One region of the Nonomuraea purpurea genome, then DNA from elsewhere that is predicted to be linked to it. Evidence: riboswitches for the same ligand, from Rfam matches in the RefSeq annotation. Region 1 holds a riboswitch; the other holds the start of a gene.

What was found. Region 1 has a riboswitch for glycine ahead of gcvP (aminomethyl-transferring glycine dehydrogenase). Riboswitches for the same ligand answer to the same signal wherever they lie in the genome.
Region 2: it holds a riboswitch for glycine, as region 1 does, so the genes downstream of both, gcvT (glycine cleavage system aminomethyltransferase GcvT) here and gcvP (aminomethyl-transferring glycine dehydrogenase) in region 1, are expected to answer to the same signal.

What each region holds. Positions count from the first base shown of each region.
Region 1 is NZ_JBHSBI010000003.1:237,399-246,011, reverse strand. Features, by position in the region: gene ACFOY2_RS07625 (FHA domain-containing protein) at 1-387, shown strand, start outside; gene ftsR (transcriptional regulator FtsR) at 455-1,108, shown strand; gene ACFOY2_RS07615 (bifunctional nuclease family protein) at 1,239-1,709, shown strand; gene ACFOY2_RS07610 (MerR family transcriptional regulator) at 1,857-2,477, shown strand; glycine riboswitch at 2,594-2,693, shown strand; glycine riboswitch at 2,694-2,806, shown strand; gene gcvP (aminomethyl-transferring glycine dehydrogenase) at 2,862-5,687, shown strand; gene ACFOY2_RS07600 (tetratricopeptide repeat protein) at 5,783-6,571, shown strand; gene ACFOY2_RS07595 (hypothetical protein) at 6,582-6,923, opposite strand; gene ACFOY2_RS07590 (alpha/beta hydrolase family protein) at 7,007-7,597, shown strand; gene ACFOY2_RS07585 (DUF5999 family protein) at 7,599-7,790, opposite strand; gene ACFOY2_RS07580 (TetR/AcrR family transcriptional regulator C-terminal domain-containing protein) at 7,995-8,555, opposite strand.
Region 2 is NZ_JBHSBI010000045.1:16,604-25,216, forward strand. Features, by position in the region: gene ACFOY2_RS50190 (glutamine synthetase family protein) at 1-274, shown strand, start outside; gene ACFOY2_RS50195 (aldehyde dehydrogenase family protein) at 277-1,620, shown strand; gene ACFOY2_RS50200 (3-oxoacyl-ACP reductase) at 1,716-2,480, shown strand; gene ACFOY2_RS50205 (gamma-glutamyl-gamma-aminobutyrate hydrolase family protein) at 2,494-3,186, shown strand; gene ACFOY2_RS50210 (DUF4287 domain-containing protein) at 3,239-3,526, opposite strand; partial or broken gene ACFOY2_RS50215 (winged helix-turn-helix transcriptional regulator) at 3,525-3,704, shown strand; gene ACFOY2_RS50220 (hypothetical protein) at 3,737-4,561, opposite strand; glycine riboswitch at 4,655-4,752, shown strand; glycine riboswitch at 4,774-4,873, shown strand; gene gcvT (glycine cleavage system aminomethyltransferase GcvT) at 4,907-5,992, shown strand; gene gcvH (glycine cleavage system protein GcvH) at 5,989-6,378, shown strand; gene ACFOY2_RS50235 (L-serine ammonia-lyase) at 6,535-7,911, shown strand; gene ACFOY2_RS50240 (hypothetical protein) at 7,964-8,113, shown strand; gene ACFOY2_RS50245 (hypothetical protein) at 8,151-8,613, opposite strand, start outside.

The DNA.
Region 1 (8,613 bases):
GCGGGAATCGAGGCGTATGAGGCTGAGGCAGGCGACACGCTCCTGGCCGAACGGGCGCTGGTCGAGCAGTTGCCGCCGGGCACGGCGTTGCTGACCGTGACCAGGGGCCCCAACCAGGGCAGCCGTTTCCGGCTCGACAAGGAGCTCACCACCACCGGGCGCCATCCCGAGAGCGACATCTTCCTCGACGACATCACGGTCTCCCGCCGCCACGTCGAGTTCTACCGCCTGCGCGGCGGCCAGTTCTCCGTGCGTGACGTGGGCAGCCTCAACGGCACCTACGTCAACAGGGAGCGCATCGAAGAGGTTCCCCTGCACTCCGGCGACGAGGTGCAGATCGGCAAGTTCCGCCTGGTCTTCCTGATGCGAGCCCACTCCGGCGTATGAGCGAGCGGAGCGGGCGAGGCGTCGGCACGGCCACGTGCGCGTTCATGCGGTTGACGAAGGAGGCCGCATGAACTCTCAGGCGGCACGCTCGCACATGAGCATCGGGGAGGTGCTCGCCCTGCTGCAGGGCGAGTTCCCCGATGTGACGATCTCCAAGATCCGCTTCTTGGAGGGGGAGGGGCTGATCGAGCCCGAGCGCAGCCCCTCCGGCTACCGCAAGTTCACCCACCTGCACGTGGAGCAGCTGCGCTTCATCCTCACCGAGCAGCGCGACCACTACCTGCCGCTGCGGGTGATCAAGGACAAGATGGCCGAGAGCTTCGGCCGTCCCCGTCCGGTGCAGGACAAGCAGGAGATCAAGCTCAGCCGCGCCGAGCTGATCGAGGCCGCGGAGATCGACGAGGAGACCCTCGACGAGCTCGAGGACTACGGGCTGCTGGCCGCGGTGGCCAGGCGCTACGACGAGGAGGCGCTCAAGGTGGCGCGCACCGTGGGGGCCCTGGCCCGCTTCGGCCTGCGCGCCAGGCATCTGCGGGCGGTCAAGGCCGCCGCCGAGCGCGAGTGCGGCCTGGTGGAGCAGAGCGTGGCCCCCATACTGAAGCGTCGCGCCCCCGGAGCCATCGGGGAGGCCGACGAGGCCGCCAGGGAGCTTTCCACGCTCCTGCTCGACCTGCACGCATCCCTTGTGCGCACGGGGGTCCGTTCGGTCCTGGGGCGTTGAGAGCGTACCGACCTGGGAGCCGAGGGCACATTCCAGGCCCGGCTGGTGTTACGTTGAATTGCAGAAGCAGACAGCAGAAGCGACGAGCCAATAGCTGTACCGGGTCACCGGTCAGAATACGGAGCAGCCCGTGTTGCAGATGGAGGTCGTGGGCGTTCGAGTAGAAATGCCCACAAATCAGCCGATCGTCTTGCTCAAGGAGGCACACGGGGAGCGGTTCCTTCCTATATGGATTGGCATGACGGAAGCGACGGCCATCGCCCTGGCCCAGGCGGAGGAGCCGCCGCCGCGGCCGCTCACCCACGACCTCTTCCGAGACGTGCTGAGCGCCCTGGGCGTCGGCCTGCGGGCGGTCAACATCGTCGCCCTGCGCGACGGCATCTTCTTCGCAGACCTGGTGTTCTCCAACGGCGTGGAGGTGAGCGCGCGCCCGTCGGACTCGATCGCGCTCGCCCTGCGCACCGGAGCGCGCATCTTCGCCAGCGAGGAGGTCGTCCAGGAGGCCGGCGTGGTCATCCCCGACGACCAAGAGGACGAGGTGGAGAAGTTCAGGGAGTTCCTTGACACGATCACTCCCGAAGACTTCGGCAGGGCGGGGTAGGTATTTCAGTGCATTTACGCTTCACGACGCGCCGAGCCGGATCGTTGACTGAGCATGGTCACGGTCCTACGGTGCAAGTGAAACTCGTGGCCGCCCTTTACGAACCCCCAGATCAGGCCACGGGATGAGAGAAAGCCGGAGGTCCGCGTGGCGGTCAGCAGCGGCGAGGGAAAGACGGCCGGCCAGGAAGATCCGGTGCGGCGCGAGAGCGCACGGCAGCGTGCCGGGGAGCAGGGTCTGCTCTTCGACGAGCAGCCGGCGGCGTTGCCGGACGACATCGGATACCGTGGGCCGACGGCCTGCGCGGCCGCCGGCATCACCTACAGGCAGCTCGACTACTGGGCGCGCACAGCCCTGGTGGAGCCCACGATAAGAGCCGCGCACGGCTCGGGCTCCCAGCGGCTCTACAGCTTCCGCGACATCCTGGTACTCAAGGTCGTCAAGCGGCTCCTCGACACCGGGGTGTCGTTGCAGCAGATCCGTACGGCCGTGCAGCATCTGCGTGACCGCGGGGTCGCCGACCTCGCCCAGATCACGCTGATGAGCGACGGCGTCAGCGTCTACGAGTGCACCTCGGCCGACGAGGTGATCGACCTGCTCCAGGGCGGCCAGGGCGTGTTCGGCATCGCGCTGGGCCGGGTCTGGCGGGAGGTCGAGGGCTCCCTCGCGGAGCTGCCGGGGGAACGCGCGGCGGTCGAGGACACCGTCCCGGCCGATCACCCCGCTGACGAGCTGGCCCAGCGCCGCCGGGCGCGGCGCATAGGGTAGCTTCCCCGCCCTTCACGGTGGATCGCACCGCGCGGGCCACCGTGAGTGCGGATTCCGCAACCTCCCGTGGACCAATGGACGGGACGTACCGTAGTAATCTGGGACAGCAAGGCTGACGACCCCGTGCGGGAGAGTCCCCAAGGCCCTCGGGCCCTGGGGCGCCGAAGGAGCAACCCTCCCCGGAATCTCTCAGGCACCCAGTACCGCTCGGGCGAGGCGACTCTGGAAAGCAGGCGCGCCCGCCAGGCGTGCCTCACCGACGGTGCAAGCCCCTTCCCGGGGTGAAGCTCTCAGGTCGCGGCGGTGTCCGCGCTGACAGAGGGGGAGATCCGGCACTCGCCCGCGCCCTGGCGCCGGTCTCCAAAGCCTCGGGAGGCAGTCTCCATGATCGATCCGTTCGCTCCGCCGTTCTCCGCACGGCACATCGGCCCGTCGGAGTCCGAGCAGCAGCGCATGCTCGAGGCCGTCGGCTTCGAGTCGGTCGCCGATCTGGTGGCCGTGGCCGTTCCCGAGGCCATCAGGGCCAAGGACCGGCTCAAACTGCCCGCCGCGATCGGCGAGACCGAGACCATCGCCGAGCTGCGCGCCATCGCCGGGCGCAACCGGGTGCTCACCTCCATGATCGGGCTCGGCTACCACGACACCGTCACACCCGCGGTCATCCGCCGCAGCCTGCTGGAGAACCCGGGCTGGTACACCGCCTACACCCCGTACCAGCCGGAGATCTCGCAGGGCCGCCTGGAGGCGCTGCTGAACTTCCAGACGGTCGTCTCCGACCTGACCGGGCTGCCCGTCGCCGGCGCGTCCCTGCTCGACGAGGGCACCGCCGCCGCCGAGGCGATGACGCTGGCCCGGCGCGCGGGCAAGTCCAAGAGCGACGTCTTCGTGGTGGACGCCGACGCGCTCCCGCAGACCAAGGCCGTGCTGGCCACCAGGGCCGAGCCGCTCGGCATCACGCTCGTCGAGCACGACCTCGACGGCGCCCTGCCCGAGTGCTTCGGCGTGCTCGTCCAGTACCCCGGCGCCTCCGGGCGGCTGCGCGACTTCCGCGCCGTGGCCGCCGCCGCGCACGAGGCGGGCGCGCTCGTCGTGGCCGCCGCCGACCTGCTGGCCCTGACGCTCGTGGCCGCCCCCGGCGAGCTCGGCGCAGACATCGCGATCGGGTCCTCCCAGCGCTTCGGCGTGCCGTTCGGCTTCGGCGGGCCGCACGCCGCCTACATGTCCGTACGCGAGGGCCTGCAGCGCCAGCTCCCCGGCCGCCTGGTGGGCGTGTCGGTGGACGCCGACGGCGACCCCGCCTACCGCCTGGCCCTGCAGACCCGCGAGCAGCACATCCGCCGCGAGAAGGCCACCAGCAACATCTGCACCGCGCAGGTCCTGCTGGCCGTCATCGCGAGCATGTACGCCGTCTACCACGGCCCCGAGGGCCTGCGCGGCATCGCCGCCCGGGTCCACCGCCACGCCGTGGCCCTGGCCGCAGGGCTGCGCGAGGCGGGCCTGGAGGTCGTGCACGCGGAGTTCTTCGACACCGTCCTGGTCCGCGTGCCCGGCAGGGCCGCCGCCGTGCTGGCCGCCGCCGCCGAGCGGGGCGTCAACCTCTGGCAGGTCGACGACGACCACGTCTCGATCTCCTGCGATGAGAAGACCGGTGCCGCCGAGGTCGCCAAGGTGTGGGCGGCCTTCGGCCTCGACCGCTCCGAGGTGGACCTCGACGCCGACGCGCTGCCGGCCGCCCTGGCGCGCGAGAGCGACTACCTGACCCACCCGGTCTTCCACAGCCACCGCTCCGAGACCGCGATGCTGCGCTACCTGCGCAGACTGCAGGACAAGGACATCGCCCTCGACCGCTCCATGATCCCGCTCGGCTCCTGCACGATGAAGCTGAACGCGACCACGGAGATGGAGCCGATCACCTGGCCCGAGTTCGCCGCGATCCACCCCTACGCGCCCGCCGACCAGGCCGAGGGCTACCTGGAGCTGATCGGCACGCTGGAGGGCTGGCTGGCCGAGGTGACCGGCTACGACGCCGTCTCCGTCCAGCCGAACGCCGGCTCGCAGGGCGAGTTCGCCGGGCTGCTGGCCATCCGCGCCTACCACCAGGCGCGCGGCGACGACGGACGCGAGGTGTGCCTCATCCCGTCCTCGGCCCACGGCACCAACGCCGCCAGCGCCGTCATGGCCGGCATGCGCGTCGTGGTCGTGGCCTGCGACGCCGAAGGCAACGTCGACCTGGCCGATCTCGACGCCAAGATCGACAAGCACCGCGACCGGCTGGCCGCGATCATGGTGACGTACCCGTCCACGCACGGCGTGTACGAGGAGACGATCACCGAGGTGTGCGCCAAGGTGCACGAGGCCGGCGGCCAGGTGTACGTCGACGGGGCCAACCTCAACGCCCTGGTCGGGCTGGCCAAGCCGGGCGAGTTCGGGGCCGATGTGTCCCACCTCAACCTGCACAAGACCTTCTGCATCCCGCACGGCGGCGGCGGCCCCGGCGTCGGCCCGGTGGCGGTGCGCGGCCACCTGGCGCCCTACCTGCCGGGCCACGCGCTGCACGACGGCACGCCGGTGGGAGCCGTCTCGGCGGCCCCGTACGGCTCGGCCGGGATCCTGCCGATCTCGTGGGCCTACATCAGGATGATGGGCTCCGAGGGGCTGACGGCCGCCACCGAGCAGGCCATCCTGTCGGCCAACTACCTGGCCAAGCGGCTGGCCCCGCACTTCCCCGTCCTGTACACCGGGCGCGGCGGGCTGGTGGCCCACGAGTGCATCGTGGACCTGCGCCAGATCACCAAGGAGACCGGCGTCACCGTGGACGACGTGGCCAAGCGGCTCATCGACTACGGCTTCCACGCGCCCACGATGTCGTTCCCCGTGGCAGGGACGCTCATGATCGAGCCGACCGAGAGCGAGGACCTCGGCGAGCTGGACCGGTTCGTCGACGCCATGATCGCCATCAGGGGCGAGATCGCCAAGGTGGCCTCCGGCGCCTACGACCGCACCGACAACCCGCTGCGCAACGCGCCGCACACGGCCGAGTCGGTCAGCGCCGACGAGTGGAGCCACCCCTACACCCGCACCGAGGCCGCCTACCCGCTGCCGTCGCTGCGCGAGGGCAAGTACTGGGTGCCGGTGCGGCGCATCGACCAGGCATACGGCGACCGCAACCTGGTCTGCTCGTGCCCCCCGCTGGAGGCCTACGAGGACTGATCCACGCCCGGTCCAGTCCTTCGGCGTCAAGTGAGCAGACATGATCGCCCGAAGTCGTTAGGCTTCGGTGCGACCACCGCCCCAAGGAGCTCCCCTTGACGTCCTCAGAGCTGGAGACCCCGCCTCTCGACACCGCCCGCCGCCTCGCCGAACACGGCGATCTCGACGGCGCCGCCGCCATCCTCACCGAGCTCGCCAACGACCCCGACGACCCCGACCGGGCCCAGGCCGCCGTGGGGCTGGCCGTCGTCCTGGAGGAACGCGGCGACGCCGAGGGCGCCAGGGCCGCCGCCAGGGCCGCGCTGGCCACCGGGCACCCCGAATACGCCGCACAGGCGGCCTGCCACCTGGCCCAGGGGTTCGAGCGCGAAGGACGCGCCGAGCAGGCCAGGGCCGCCTGGCAGGCCGTGCTGGGGGTCGGGACGGCCGCGTACGTGCCGCTGGCCCACCTCGCGCTGGCCCGCCTGGCGCAGGACCCGGGGGAGGCCGACAAGGAGCTGCGCGCCGCCATGGAGGCGGGCGACGACCAGATCGCCGCCCACGCGGCGCTGCGGCTCGCCGAGCTGCTGGTGGAGTACGGAGAGCCGGCGGAGGCGGCCGAGGTGCTCCTGGACGCCCTGGAGTACGCCCCGCAGGACGAGGTGCCGGCCCTGCGCGTGCAGCTCGGCATCGCGCACCTGGAGCTGGCGTGCGCGGAGTTCGCCGAGACGGTGGAGGGTGGGGCCGATTCGCGCACGAGCGCCCTGGCGATCGAGCTGCTCGCCCGCACGCTGCCGCTGCGCGGCCGTGACGAGGACGCCCGGCGGGTGTGGACGTACGGGCTGGAGCATGCCGACGAGAGCCTGGCCGCGGAGGTCAGGCTCCGTTACCACCGAGACGACTGAGGGCGCGCTGTCAGCCCCAGCCGCGATGGACGGCCACGGCGGCGGCCACGTTGATGACCACGATCGCCAGCCAGGCGATCATCAGCCCGACCAGCCCCGCGGTGCCCGCCGCGATGGCCGTCAGCGGGACGCCGATTCCCAGCGACCCCAAGGTGATCGCGATCATCGGCGAGCCCTTCTTCTGCGGTGTGGCGCCGCGATGGTGCAACTCGGCCCGGACTCGTGCCGCGATCGTCTCGTCGAGGCGCTCCACGAACGACTCGACGAGCTCGGTTTCGTATTCAGGACCGAGATCACGGCGGGCGTCGAGCGTGGCCTGCAGGTCATCTCGGATAGGGCGCTTGTCTGGCATAGGGAAATCATCCATCCCGTTGCCCGCCTCGTCATCCGCCCTGAGGGCTAAGATGCGATCCTCCCCAGGTACGGTGGCTTGCCATGAAGGTCATCACCCCGCGCGGCCCGGCGCTGGTCGACATCGACGAGGCCGACGATCCCCGGCTGCTGCTCGTGCTCACCCACGGGTCCGCCGGGGGAGTGGAGGCGCCCGATCTGCTGGCGGTCCGCGAGGCCGCGCTGGCGGCCGGGGCGGTGGTGGCCAGGGTGACGCAGGCGTTCAGAGTGGCGGGGGCGCGGGCGCCGGGCTCGGCGCCCAAGCAGGACGAGGCGTGGGAGATCGTGCTGGGCGAGCTGCGCGCCCGCTATCCCGGGCTGCCGCTTGTGCAGGGCGGGCGGAGCAACGGGGCCAGGGTGGCCTGCCGTACGGCCCGGGCGGTCGGCGCGGCGGCGGTGGTGGCGCTGGCCTTCCCCCTGCACCCGCCGGGGCGGCCGGAACGTTCCAGGGCCGAGGAGCTACGCGGCGCGGGCGTGGATGTGCTGGTGGTGAACGGTGATCGCGACCCGTTCGGCGTGCCCGACGCCGCGGACGCCGCACGCCTGGTGGTGCTGCCGGGAGAGGGGCACGACCTGAAGAAGGACCCCGCCCGGGTGGGCGAGGTCGTGGCGGAGTGGGTCGTCCACTACGCCTAGTTCAGGCTGCCCCGACCACCGGCCGGTGCGGGGCGATGGCGGTGCCGCTGGGAAGCAGCTCCCCGGTGTCCTCGAACAGGACGACGCCGTTGCAGAGCAGGCTCCACCCCTGCTCGGGGTGACAGGCGAGGGTGCGTGCCGCCTCGCGGTCAGGCGCCTCGGCATCCGGACAAGCCGGGTCGTGCGGGCACATCGGCGTGCCTCCGATATCTCGTGGGATGCTCCCGCTTTGGAGGGTCCGGGAGCGTGGCTCGGGTTTGTTGTTAAGGCAAGTGTGCGATGTATGTCACAGTTTCCGACATAGTCCGTTTGGACTGTTACGGGATGATCCCTGAGTCGTGTGACCTTCGACACAGCGTGCCTTAAGCAGGATAACGGTCCAAGCGTGACACGCGCATCACGTTTGCAATCCCTTGAGGAGAGCTTCGAGCCCGCGCTCGAAGTCCATATCTGCTCTTTCGTCCCGCCTGACCCATTCGTCTACTTCAGGGTCCGCCCAGCCCGACTGCTGCACCTCGACGGCCACGCTGCCGAACACGAACGCCCGCATCGTCCGCACGGCCTCGGCCGCGTCGTCCAGGCCCCCGTCGGCGAGCTGCTCGGTCTGCTCCCTGATCGCGATGGTCGTGGCGCCCTTGGGCGGCTTGGTCAGCGCCAGGGCCAGCACGCCCGGATGCTCCCTGAGCAGTTCCCTGCAGGCCCTGCACCACGCCTTGGCCGTCTCCTGCCAGGACGGCCCCTGTTCGACGTGGACGGCCGTCACATGCTCGGCCAGGGCGTCCATCAGCGCCTCCTTGCCTCGGGGCAGGTGATGGTAGATGGCCATGGCCTCCACCTGCAGGGCGTCACCCAGCCGGCGCATCGTCAGCCGGCGCAGGCCCTGGCTGTCGGCGATGTGCAGGGCGGCCTCGATGATGCGCTCGCGGGAGAGCGGAACCGGCGGTCTCTTGGCGGGCATGGTGATCATCTTACGTCGTAAAGGGCGCCGTGCCGGGCCGATTTCCCGCCGTGTCGCG
Region 2 (8,613 bases), on a different contig from region 1:
GGTCTCCGCGCTGATCGCGGCCGGGCTGCACGGGATCGACGACGAGCTGCCGCTGGAGAGCGCGTTCGAGGGCAACGCCTACACCTCGGACGCCGAGACCGTACCGCACACCCTGCGCGACGCGCTGGCCCTGTTCGAGGGGTCGAAGCTGGCGCGTGAGGCGTTCGGCGAGGACGTGGTCGGGCACTACGCCAACAACGCGAGGGTGGAGCTGGCCGCGTTCGACGCGGCGGTGACGGATTGGGAGATGTTCCGTGGGTTCGAGCGGATGTGAGCATGAAGATCATTAATCCGGTGACGGAGGACGTCGTCGCGGACGTCGAGCTCGCCGACGCGGCCGAGGTCGACCGGGCCGTGGAGCGTGCCAGGAAGGCGTACGCGAGCTGGCGCGAGGTGTCACCCGGCGACCGGGCGCGGCTGCTGCGGCGCTTCGCCGACCTGGTGGACGCGCACGTCGAGGAGCTGGCGCGGCTGGAGCTGACCAACGCCGGGCACCCGATCGGGAACGCCCGCTGGGAGGCCGGCAACGTCCGCGACGTGCTGCACTTCTACGCGGGCGCCCCCGAGCGCAACCACGGCAGGCAGATCCCGGTGGCCGGCGGCGTGGACGTCACCTTCCAGGAACCCCTGGGCGTCGTGGGCGTCATCGTGCCGTGGAACTTCCCCATGCCGACCATGTCCTGGGGCATGGCGCCCGCGCTGGCGGCCGGCAACGCGGTGATCGTCAAACCCGCCGAATGGACGCCGCTGACCGCGCTGAGGCTGGCCGAGCTGGCCTTGGCGGCGGGCCTCCCCGAGGGGGTGCTCCAGGTGCTGCCTGGGGCAGGAGAGGTCGCGGGGGCGCGGCTGGTCGAGCATCCCGGCGTGGCCAAGATCGTGTTCACGGGCTCGACCGAGGTGGGCAAGGAGATCGCGGCCAAGGCGGCCGCGCACGTCAAGCGGTTGACGCTTGAGCTGGGCGGCAAGTCCGCAAATATCGTCTTTGCGGACTCAGATCTCGAAAAAGCGGCAAAAACTGCCCCTTATGCCGTCTTCGATAACTCCGGCCAGGACTGCTGCGCCCGCTCCAGGATCCTCGTCCAGGCCGAGGTGTACGACGCGTTCATGGACCGGCTCGCCGAGGCCGTACGGAACGTCAAGGTCGGCGACCCCGCCGACGAGAGCACCGAGATGGGCCCGCTGATCAGCGCGGAACACCTCGACCGCGTGCGCGGCTTCGTCGAGGGCACCCCCTACCTGCAGGGATCGTGCCCACAAGGCAGGGGCTACTGGTTCCCGCCGACCGTGCTCACCCCCGAGGTCACCGACCGGGCCTTCACCGAGGAGATCTTCGGGCCCGTCGTGTCGGTGGTGCCGTTCAAGGACGAGGCGGACGCGGTCAGGATCGCCAACGACACCCCGTACGGGCTGAGCGGCTCCATCTGGACCCGCGACGTCGGACGGGCACTCCGCGTGGCCAGGGCCGTCGAGGCCGGCAACCTGTCGGTGAACTCACACGCCTCGGTCCGCTACTGGACCCCGTTCGGCGGATTCAAACAGTCCGGCCTCGGCAGAGAACTCGGCCCGGACGCCCTGGCGGCCTTCACCGAGACCAAGAACGTCTTTATTAACTGGGAGTGAATCCAACGCAGTGAGCGGAGTGAAGGGCTGAGGAACGAAGCCCTTCACGCAGCGAATGAGAAGGGTGAACGACCAAATGAGCAGGGAGTAGGGCAGTGGAGCGGTTGCAAGATCGGGTGGCCGTCATCACCGGTGCGGGCAGTGGCATCGGGCTGGCCACGGCGCGTCGGTTCGCCGACGAGGGCGCCAAGGTGGTCTGCGTGGACATCGACGAGGAAGCGGGCACCAAGGCCGCAAGCGAGGTCGGCGGCCTGTACGTCAAGGCCGACGTGACCAGCGAGGCCGACGTCGAGCGGATGTACCGCACGGCCTGCGACACCTACGGCGGCGTGGACATCGCCTTCAACAACGCCGGCATCTCACCTCCCGACGACGACTCGATCCTGGAGACCGGCATCGACGCCTGGCGCCGCGTCCAGGAGGTCAACCTGACCAGCGTCTACCTGTGCTGCAAGCACGTCATCCCGTACATGCGGCGGCGCGGCAAGGGCTCGATCATCAACACCGCCTCGTTCGTGGCCGTCATGGGCTCGGCGACGTCGCAGATCTCCTACACCGCCTCCAAGGGCGGGGTGCTGGCGATGTCGCGAGAGTTGGGCGTGCAGTTCGCCAGGGAGGGCATCCGGGTCAACGCCCTGTGCCCGGGGCCGGTGAACACGCCGCTGCTGCAGGAGTTGTTCGCCAAGGACCCGGAGCGGGCGCAGCGGCGGCTGGTGCACATCCCGGTGGGCCGCTTCGCGGAGGCGTCGGAGATCGCGGCGGCGGTGGCGTTCCTGGCCAGCGACGACGCCTCGTTCATCACGGGCAGCGAGTTCCTGGTGGACGGCGGCATCTCCGGCGCCTACGTCACGCCGCTGTAGCGGGGTCTCGAACGTGCGACGTCCCATCATCGGCATCACCACCTACGTCGAGCCTGCCGCGTTCACGGTGTGGCGCGATCTGACGGTCGCGCTTCTGCCGCAGATGTACGTGGATCAGGTCGTCCGCGCCGGCGGGCAGCCCGTGCTGCTTCCGCCGGCCGGCGAGCCCGCGCAGGTCGTGGGCAGGTTGGACGGGCTCATCCTGGCCGGCGGCGGCGACATCGACCCGGCGCGGTACGGCGCGCGGCCGCACGAGCACACCGGCTACGTCAGGACGTTCCGCGACGACGCGGAGTTCGGCCTGATCAGCGCCGCCCTCGACGCCGGGCTGCCCTACCTGGGCGTCTGCCGCGGCCTCCAGGTGCTCAACGTGGCACTCGGCGGGAGCCTCCACCAGCATCTGCCGGACGTGGTCGGCCACACGCGGCACGCTCCCGAGCCCGGCCGCTTCGGTCACCTGCCGATCTCACCGGTCGCGGGCACCCACCTGGCCAAGGCGCTGGGCGAGAGCCCCCGGCAGGTCCCCCACTACCACCACCAGGCCGTGGACCGGCTCGCGCCGGGGCTCACGGTCACCGCCACCGCCGACGACGGCACGATCGAGGCCGTCGAACTGAACGCCAAACCCTTCGTCATGGCCGTGCAGTGGCACCCGGAGGCGGCCGACGACTGCGCCCTCTTCGAGGCCCTCGTGGCGGCCTGCTGACCCGCCGAACTCAGGCCAACGTGCGCGGGGCCTCGGGTAGCCGGTCAGTTCATCAGGGCCGGTTGCTCTTGCCGTCCAGCCACAGCGTGTCTGACTCGTCGCGATGGGAACCCGAGCTGCCGACGTGTTTGGCGTCGATCTTCGGCCCCTTCTTGATCACGTGCACCAACGCCATCGCGTGTCCACGTCCGAGGTCGTAGTCCTGCTTCAGCCAGTCGATGATCGCTCCGGCCTTCACGGACGGGTCATCGAAGCCGCGCTCCTTCGCCTTGGCGATGAACTCACGCGGTGTCAGCCCGGTCTTGTCCTCGATGTTGTCGAGGTATGCCTGGAACGACATGCGTTTCTCCATTCCGCGGGGGACCCCGCGAGCAGCAAGTTTGCCCTTTGCAAGCGTGCTTTGTCACCTCTCAGCTCGCCTCAAACAGCTCGAAGAGGCAGGACTGGCCACTCGTCGCGCGCTGCCCCATCCCGCGCGCGTAGTCGTCTACGAGCTCACCGATTACGGACGCGACCTCGAACCGGCGCTGGGGCGCGCGGACCCGCCGGCTCACCTCACTGGCCGGAGCACGCTGTCGAACACCACGACGCCCGCCCCGTGCTTGGCGTCGACGGCGCGGCGCAACTCGTCAGTGGCCAGCCATACCGACACCTCGAGCACGTTGCGGGTCACGCTGGACGACGCCGAGATCAGCCCGTCGCCCACCTCGCTCTCGACCTGCCGCTGGATGGCGTTGAGAGCGGCCTCGCTGCGCTGGGCGCCGCTCAGGCAGAGCGCGCCGCCCCACACCTCGCGGATCCACGCCTCCCTGCCCGACAGGTCGCCGGTGAACTTCAGATTGAGCACGTACTGCCGCGCGTCCATGTTCTTGGACGGGTCGGGCTCCGGGCCGAAATTGTCGATCCAGCCGCCCGCGAACTCAGCCGCCGTCATGGCCCGCTCCATTGCCTTGCCCAGCGTCTTCTCCGTCGCTCTGGCCGGATCGACGGCCCGCCAGCCGCCTTGCGGCTCCGGGCACGGGCTGGTGAAGTCCACCTCCCGAGCGGCGGGCGGCTTCCCGGGTGGGCCGGGCGGCTCGGTGAGCGTCAGCCGGGCGCCGTCCCAGGTGCCCACGACCCGGTACTCGCCCCATTTCACGCCGCCGCGCCACTCGTGCTTCACCTTGGTCCAATCCCAGCCGACCACGTCGGGGCCCTCGCACTGAGGCGGGAGCGAAGTCGCGACCACCGCGCAGAGCTGGGGTCCGTGCCCGCCGCCTTCGAGCACCGTGAGACTGGTCTCGTAACGCTGTGCGGCGGCGGTCTGCGGAGCGGTGCCGCAGGACACCAGGGAGAGGGCGGCGATCGCGCAGAAAGCCGCCGTACGGGGGATCATGCCCTTTCAACGTGAGCGCCGCCAAAGCGGTTCACGGGTCGCCAGAACGCGACAACAACCCCATGACGGCACTAGGCTGACGGACATCACCGGCGAAACCGTGCGGGAGAGTGCCCTGACAGCCGGTCAGGGCCCCTGAAGGAGCAAGCCCTCCCCGCGAACCTCTCAAGGCAAAGGACCGCGCGGCTGCCCGGCAAGTGATGGCTTGCCGGGAGGTGACCTCTGGAAAGCAGGCCTGCGGGGCCTCGCCGAAGGTGAAAGTCCGGTAAAACTCGGGCGAAGCTCTCAGGCATCCATGACAGAGGGGGAGGATGCTGGCATCCGATCCTGCCTTGAGGTGCGCAAATGTCCCGACCGACACCGCTACGAGACGTTCATGAGAGCCTCGGCGCCACACTGACCGACTTCGCGGGGTGGCTCATGCCGCTCCGGTACGGCAGCGAGTCCGCGGAGCACAGGGCCGTCCGCGAGGCGGCCGGGCTGTTCGACCTCTCGCACATGGGCGAGATCTTCCTGACCGGGCCGCAGGCGGGCCAGGCCCTCGACTACGCCCTGGTCGGACACCTGTCGGCGCTGGTGCCCGGCCGGGCCAGGTACACCATGATCGTCGATGAGCGCGGCGGAGTGCTCGACGACCTCATCGTGTACCGGCTCGGGGACGACGAGTTCATGGTCGTGGCAAACGCATCGAACTACGAAAAAGTCGGCGGTGAGCTGAAAAATCGCGCTAAGTCGTTCGACGTGGTGGTTGAGGATCGATCAGATCAGTACGCGCTGATCGCCGTCCAGGGACCTCACTCCCAGGAGATCCTCTCCTCGCTCACCGACGCCGACCTGGCCGGGCTCAAGTACTACGCGGGCCTGCCGGGGATCGTGGACGGGCGGCGGGCGCTCATCGCCCGCACCGGCTACACCGGCGAGGACGGGTTCGAGCTGTTCGTGGCGAACGACGACGCCGCGCCGCTCTGGCACGCGCTCACGGCGGCCGGGGAGCCGTACGGGCTCAAGCCCGCGGGCCTGTCCGCCCGCGACACGCTCAGGCTGGAGGCCGGCATGCCGCTGTACGGCAACGAGCTCAGCGCGGAGCTGACCCCATTCGACGCGGGACTGGGCAGAGTGGTGAAATTCGACAAGCCGGGCGACTTCGTCGGCAGGTCGGCACTCGAGGCGGTCAAGGACGACGCGCCGCGACGCCGCCTCGTCGGGCTGGTCGCCCGGGGCCGCCGGGTGCCGCGCCACGGTTACCCGGTCACCAAGGACGGCGCCGTCGTCGGCGAGGTCACCAGCGGTGCCCCCTCCCAGACCCTGGGCAAACCCATCGCGATGGCCTACGTGGACACCGGAGCCGAAACAGGCCTGGCTGTGGACATCAGGGGCAGGCATGAACCTATGGACCTGGTCGAGCTGCCCTTTTACAGGAGGAACAAGTGAGCAACATCCCTGACGACCTGAGCTACACCAAGGAGCACGAGTGGGTGGCCGGGCTCGACGACGGCATCACCGTGACCGTCGGCATCACGGCCTTCGCCGCCGAAGCCCTTGGTGACGTCGTCTTCGTGCAGCTCCCCGAGGTCGGAGCGAGCGTCGAGGGAGGCGACTCCATCGGAGAGGTGGAGTCGACCAAGTCCGTGAACGAGATCTACACACCTGTCGGCGGCGAGGTCGTCGAGGTGAACCAGTCCGTCGTGGACGACCCGAGCCTGGTCAACAGCGACCCGTACGGGGAGGGCTGGATGTTCCGGGTGCGCGTGGAGAGCGACGCGGATGACCTGCTGTCCGCCGAGGAGTACGCGGCCCTGACCTCCGGCGAATCCTGACACCCCCGCCGGGACTGGACCAGGGTTCCGGCGGATTTCATTGGACCGGAACTCCGGCGGATTGGACACAGCCGGAACTCCGGCGAATTCGAGACCGGCCGGGGCTCAGCCTTCTGGGTCTGGGCCCCGCCTCCTTCTCCTGAAAGGCGCACATCAATGGCGATCAGCGTCTTCGACCTGTTCAAGATCGGCATCGGCCCGTCGAGCTCCCACACGGGAGGCCCGATGGCGGCCGCGCACAAGTTCGCCCGCGGGCTGCACGACGACGGCCTGCTCGGGCAGGTCGCGCGCGTCGAGGCCATCCTGTACGGCTCACTCGGCCTGACCGGCAAGGGCCACGGCAGCGACAAGGCCGTCCTGCTCGGCCTGTCGGGCGAGAAGCCGGAGCTGGTCGACGTCGACTCCGTCGAAGACCGCCTGGCCGAGATGCGCGCCTCGGGCACGGTCAAGCTCTACGGAACCCACGAGATCCCGTTCGTCACCGGCGAGGACCTCGTCTTCGAACGCAAGATCTCCCTCCCCGAGCACCCGAACGGCATGCGCTTCACCGCGTTCTCCCCGTCGGGCGAGAAGCTCAGGGAGAAGGTGTACTTCTCGGTCGGCGGCGGTTTCGTCGTGGACGAGAAGGCCACCGGCGCCGACCGCATCAAGCCGGACGACACCGTGCTCCCCTACCCGTTCACCACGGGCGAGGAGCTGCTGAAGCACTGCTCGAACACGGGTTTGTCCATCTCGGCGCTCATGCTGGAGAACGAGAAGGCCTTCGGCCGCACCGAGGCCGAGATCCGCTCGGGCCTGCTGCGCCTGTGGCGGGTCATGTCGGAGTGCGTGCACCGCGGCATCTCCAAGGAGGGCGTCCTGCCCGGCGGCCTCAAGGTCAAGCGCCGCGCCAACCAGCTCCACCGCCGCCTGCAGGCGGAGTCGGCCGAGAAGGATCCGCTGCAGGTCATGGACTGGGTGGCGCTGTTCGCGCTGGCGGTCAACGAGGAGAACGCGGCCGGGGGCCGCATCGTCACCGCCCCGACCAACGGCGCCGCCGGCATCATCCCGGCCGTCCTGACCTACTACACCCGCTTCGTCCCCCGTGCGGACGACGAGGGCGTGGTCCGCTTCCTCCTCACGGCCGGCGCGATCGGCGTCCTGTTCAAGGAGAACGCCTCCATCTCCGGTGCCGAGGTCGGCTGCCAGGGCGAGGTCGGCTCGGCCTGCTCGATGGCCTCCGCGGCCCTCACGGAGGTCCTCGGGGGCACGCCGGAGCAGGTCGAGAACGCGGCCGAGATCGGCATCGAGCATAACCTGGGCCTGACCTGCGACCCGATCGGCGGTCTCGTCCAGATCCCGTGCATCGAACGCAACGCCGTCGCCTCCAACAAGGCGATCACCGCCGCCAGAATCGCCCTGCGCGGCGACGGCCGTCACTACGTGGCCCTGGACAAGGCCATCAAGACGATGCGGGACACCGGCAGAGACATGCTGGACAAGTACAAGGAAACCTCACGGGGCGGCCTGGCCGTCAACGTAATCGAGTGCTGACCAACCCTTTGGGTGGCACCGTAGAGTTGTGCCAATCGAAGGAGGGAGATCAGTGTCCACCACCGTCGGCGAGGCTCTCCAGGAGACGGACTACCTGCTTCGTTCTCCGGCCAACGCACGCCGCTTGATCGAGTCCTATCGAGAGGCGATCGAAGGGCGTTATGAGCGGCACGAACTGCTGGATGAAGAGGCCGCTCGGTAAACGACCAGGGGCCGACGGGGCGTGCGGTCGCCGAAGGTCAGCGGCGGACGTGGAGGCGGACGACGGCGCCCGCCTCGTCGTCGCGGATCTCGCGGCGGATCCGGCCGACGATGTCCTGGTCGAGCTTGTTCACCACGGCGCCCACGTCCGCTGCCGAAGGGCAGGTCAGGGTGATGCGCAGGGCGTCCTCGCCCACTCGTACGCCTGTTCTGCTCAGCCCGTCCACGCCCTTGAGCCCGACGAAGAGCATGGCGGTGCCCGTGCCGTTGTGGGCGCCGCGGCGGCCCCAGCCGAGGCAGAGCAGCAGCCAGCGCAGCGACACCAGCGACAGGAGCAGCAGGCCCAGGGCCAGGCCCCACAGCGGCCACGGCTCCTCGGACAGGGAGCGGGTCGTCTGCGCGGGCAGGACCCTGGCGTTGGGGGGCAGGTCGAAGAAGCGGTCGTGGCCGCGTAGCCAGGCGTAGGTTCCCAGGGACGCGAGCGTGCCGCCCACGACGGCC